2 regions of the Alteromonas sp. KC3 genome follow, and region 2 is predicted to be linked to the other one. Evidence: predicted binding sites of a transcription regulator. Region 2 holds the regulator's gene; the other holds the start of a gene.
What was found. The regulator FNR, encoded in region 2, switches genes on or off when oxygen is low (the NO sensors DNR and NnrR bind a similar motif). The targets are predictions, from matches to a motif close to TTGATCTAGATCAA.

Region 1: clpB (ATP-dependent chaperone ClpB) is a predicted target of FNR. The motif match lies at 1,139-1,152, and genes of this name have one in related genera.

What each region holds. Positions count from the first base shown of each region.
Region 1 is NZ_AP024235.1:2,970,453-2,972,864, reverse strand. Features, by position in the region: gene rluD (23S rRNA pseudouridine(1911/1915/1917) synthase RluD) at 1-340, shown strand, start outside; gene pgeF (peptidoglycan editing factor PgeF) at 345-1,070, shown strand; gene clpB (ATP-dependent chaperone ClpB) at 1,290-2,412, shown strand, end outside.
Region 2 is NZ_AP024235.1:2,187,259-2,189,670, reverse strand. Features, by position in the region: gene JN178_RS09895 (sulfite exporter TauE/SafE family protein) at 1-482, shown strand, start outside; gene fnr (fumarate/nitrate reduction transcriptional regulator Fnr) at 534-1,274, shown strand; gene uspE (universal stress protein UspE) at 1,445-2,368, shown strand.

The DNA.
Region 1 (2,412 bases), 780 kb from region 2:
CCGCGTGATAGAGAAGTTTCGAGCATACACGCATTTGCGCTTAAAACTTGAAACCGGACGAACGCACCAGATTCGTGTGCACATGGCGCACATCAAACATCCTTTGTTGGGCGATCAAGTATATGGCGGTCGTCCGCGTTTACCTAAAGGTGCATCGGAAGCGTTTATCAGTGCTCTTCGAGGGTTTCAGCGTCAAGCGCTACACGCAGCGCAGTTGTCTCTCTTCCATCCAGAAACAGAAGAGTGGATGACGTGGAAAGCACCGTTGCCACAGGATATGCAAGACTTGTTAAAGGCTGTCAAAAAAGACACCGAAGACAACCCGCAGGATATGCTGTAGTCGTATGTCGGTGACCAAGACGATAAAACCACATTGGCGCTCACCCGACAATATTGTTGCATACACAAGTACGCGACTTGGAGGTGTCAGTCTTGGTGATTATCATGGACTAAACGTAGGAGCGCATGTTGGCGATGACTTATTGCTCGTCAAAAAGAACCGAGCACTTCTGCCACAGCACGAAAAATTAACGTGGTTAGAGCAGGTACACTCTAACCGCGTTGTTGCGTTACCAACTATCGATACAACTGCCGATGCAGCGTACTCACAATCACCCCATTATTATTGTGCGGTAATGACTGCTGATTGCGTTCCTATTTTAATGTGCAATACCAAGGGAACAGAAGTGGCTGCAGTGCATGCTGGCTGGAAAGGACTGGAAAATGGCGTGATTGCAAACGCTGTCTGTCGTTTCGAAAGTGCGCCAAGTGAATTACTCGCATGGATTGGCCCAGCTATTTGCAAACAGTGTTACGAGGTAGATGAACGTGTTGCTGGGGTGTTTTCATCATATCCCGATGCGCTTTCTACAAATGATTCAGTTGATAAATTTCTTTTGGACCTGCCATTTATTGCACAAACTCAACTAAATGCATTAGGCGTAGATAACGTAACTCAAAGTGAACTCTGTACATACTGCCGCAATGATCTTTTTTATTCTTATCGACATGCAACGCACCAAGGTAAACGTGCGACTGGGCGCATTGTGAGTGTAATTGGCATTAAGTAAACGGTACTTCTGTTCTCGCAGCTGATTGGATAAGCCGCGTGACTAAGCCATTTTGTATTATCTGTAGTTTGTTCTAAATCAACTATTTTGATGTTTTTGGCCGCTTTCGGCACCTTTTTAGCCAAGATTGCATTTTCGTACTTGAATCATAAATCACCAGATCCCATAACTACATCATCGAATTAAAAACATTTTATGTTTTCTTTTTAGGTTGAGATTATGAGATTAGACAGATTTACCAGTAAATTTCAGCTCGCTATATCCGATGCTCAATCACTCGCATTGGGTCGAGATCATCAATACATAGAACCTGTACATTTAATGACTGCCATGCTCAATCAGCAAGGCGGCTCAGTACGACCACTGTTAGACCAAGCTAATATCAATGTAAATGCTCTGCGTTCTGCATTAAGTCAAGCTATCGAACGTCTTCCAAGAATCGAGGGTATTGGCGGTGATGTTCAGTTAAGTAAAGACAGCGGTGTGCTACTTAATCTGTGTGACAAAATAGCGCAGCAGCGCAAAGACGAATACATCACGTCAGAGATTTTTGTACTCGCTGCGTTGCAAGACAAAGGGCGATTAGGTGAAATTCTTAAGAGCTTGAATATTAAGCAAGACGCTATTGAAGCGGCCATTGACGATATGCGTGGTGGTCAAAAAGTCACAGATCCAAATGCAGAAGATGTTAGGCAAGCGCTAGAAAAGTATACGACAGACTTAACCGAGCGTGCAGAGCAAGGAAAATTAGACCCTGTCATCGGGCGAGACGACGAAATTCGACGAACCGTGCAGGTGTTGCAGCGCAGAACAAAAAACAATCCTGTGTTAATTGGCGAACCTGGTGTGGGTAAAACCGCAATTGTGGAAGGGCTTGCCCAGCGTATTATTAATGGGGAAGTGCCTGAAGGACTTAAAAATAAGCGCGTGTTGGCGCTTGATATGGGAGCGCTGGTAGCGGGAGCAAAATACCGTGGTGAGTTTGAAGAACGCTTAAAAGCGGTACTTAATGAACTCGCTAAAGAAGAGGGGCGTGTAATCCTCTTTGTCGACGAGCTTCACACCATGGTAGGCGCGGGTAAAGGTGACGGTGCAATGGATGCAGGCAATATGCTCAAGCCTGCTCTAGCTCGAGGTGAGTTACACTGCGTAGGCGCCACAACGCTGGACGAATACCGTCAGTACATTGAAAAAGATGCTGCACTTGAGCGTCGATTCCAAAAGGTTCTAGTGGAAGAGCCAAGTGTTGAAGATACCATTGCTATACTGCGCGGGCTTAAAGAGCGCTACGAACTGCATCATTCTGTAGATATTACTGACCCTGCTATTGTGGCTGCGGCAA
Region 2 (2,412 bases):
GCGGTATAACTGGTTTTTTTGGAAAAATTGCCGCAGATTATATTCCCCTCGCGAATTATGCACTTTCACTGATTAGCGGCATCATGCTGCTGCTGTTGGCATGCTATCTCGGGCAGTGGTATACAGGCTTAACCAAACTAGAACGGTTGGGCAACGGGATATTTAAAAAAATACAGCCTTACTCTAAACGTTTTTTACCATTTAGAACGCCGCTGAGCGCCTTTCCCTACGGCTTCATTTGGGGATGGTTACCGTGCGGGTTAGTCTATTCAACTTTAACATGGTCATTGGCTTCTGGCAGTGCCTTGCAAGGTAGCGCAATTATGTTCTTCTTTGGATTAGGCACCTTGCCCACGCTGATTGCGACAAGTTTGGGTAGCCAATGGTTGATCTCAGGATTTAAAAACACATTGGTTAGACAAGGGATCGCGAGCATAATGGCTATATATGCTGTTTATCTGATTTATCGCGCAATCGCCTAAATCTTGCGGTATCATAATAAAGTAAACCCTGTAATTTGTGAGTTAGCATTTATGAGCAAAGGAAGCCAATTCTCTATACATTGTCAAAACTGCAGTTTCAGTCATTTATGTCTACCAGTGGCATTGAATAAGACAGAAATTGAGTCTCTTGATGACATCATTGAGCGTAAAAAACCACTCCATAAGGGCGATACGCTTATCCAAACTGGCGATACCTTTCGTTCACTCTTTGCTGTTCGCACAGGCTCTTTCAAATCTTTTGTTACAAACAAAGAAGGTGAAGAGCAGATTACAGGTTTTCACTTTCCCGGCGATATCATAGGCTTTGATGCACTACGTGAAAATCAGCATCAAAGCTACACGCAGGCTCTTGAAACCGCAATGGTGTGCGAACTCCCCTACGAAACGTTAGATGAAATGTCAGTACAATTTCCAAAACTTCGTCACCAGATTATGAGCTTCATGAGTGCGGAAATTAAGCAAGATCACGATATGATTATGCTGTTAAATAAACGCACAGCCGAAGAGCGTCTCTTATATTTCATCTCGCATTTGTCTCAACGTTTTGAAGAACGTGGTTTTTCACACAGAGAGTTTCACTTAACAATGACACGTAATGAAATAGGTAACTATTTAGGTTTGACCATCGAAACGATAAGTCGACTGTTAAGTCGCTTCCAAAAAGACGGTATTATCAAGGTAGATGGCAAGCTTATTACTATTTTAGATTTTGATCGACTTAGTACAAAACTAGAAGCGCTTAACGGTCCCAGCGTTGTGTGTAACGGTTAGGAACCCTAATCAGCAACTGATAACAAGATTAAGATTGGCGCTTTGTAAGCGCCTTTTTTATTTATTGATCTAAAACAACTAACGTTTTTAGTATTGTCGTTTACACTTACCTTAAGCGTCCAACTTATTTATAAAACTAAATACTAAGCTTTTGTTTATAAGGGGTAGTTATGATTGAGTACAAACGCATCCTTGCTGTTGTTGATGCCGAGCGAGACACCCAACCTGCCTTAAGCAGGGCCTACGAATTAGCGTCAAAATTGGGCGCTTCAGTAACAGCCATGATGGTGGTATACGATCTCTCTTATGACATGACCACTATGCTTAGCCCTGATGAAAGAGAGTCAATGCGCGACGCGGTCACTAACGAACACGCCAAATGGCTATCAGGAGAGCTTCACAAGCAAGGCTATGGAGAAACTGATATTGTTGTTGAGTGGAATAATCGCGCCTATGAATCAATTATTCATTATGCCTTGGACAATCAAATCGATTTAGTGGTTAAAGCAACTAAGAAACATGATGACTTGGCATCCGTTATATTTACGCCCACAGACTGGCACCTGATGCGTAAATGCCCTCGTCCAGTATTATTGGTAAAAGAGCACGATTGGCCAGAAGGTGGCGAAATTATTGCTGCTGTAAACGTAGGTACTGAAGACGACGAACATGCCGCGCTCAATGATAAAATTACCGTTATTGCCAACGACTATGCGTCGCTTTTAAAAGGGAATGTCAATCTTGTTAACAGCTACCCTTCAACTCCGCTAAATATTGCTATTGAAGTCCCTGAGTTCGACCCTGACACTTATCATGATGCGGTTAAGCAGCACCATCAGAAAGAAATGCGCGCCCACGCGCTTAAATATGGTGTACCTGATAATAAATGCGTGGTTAAAGAAGGATTACCAGAAAAGGTTATTCCCATGGTTGCAAAAGACATTGATGCAGAACTCGTTATCATCGGCACAGTTGGCAGAGTTGGCATTTCAGCCGCTTTGATTGGTAATACTGCAGAACATGTTATCGATGAACTGAACTGCGATGTGTTGGCACTCAAGCCCGACGGTTTTATATCACCGTTGGCAAACTAACTGCTGTGCAAAGTAGGACGTCAATATGCTAACCGAACAAGAGC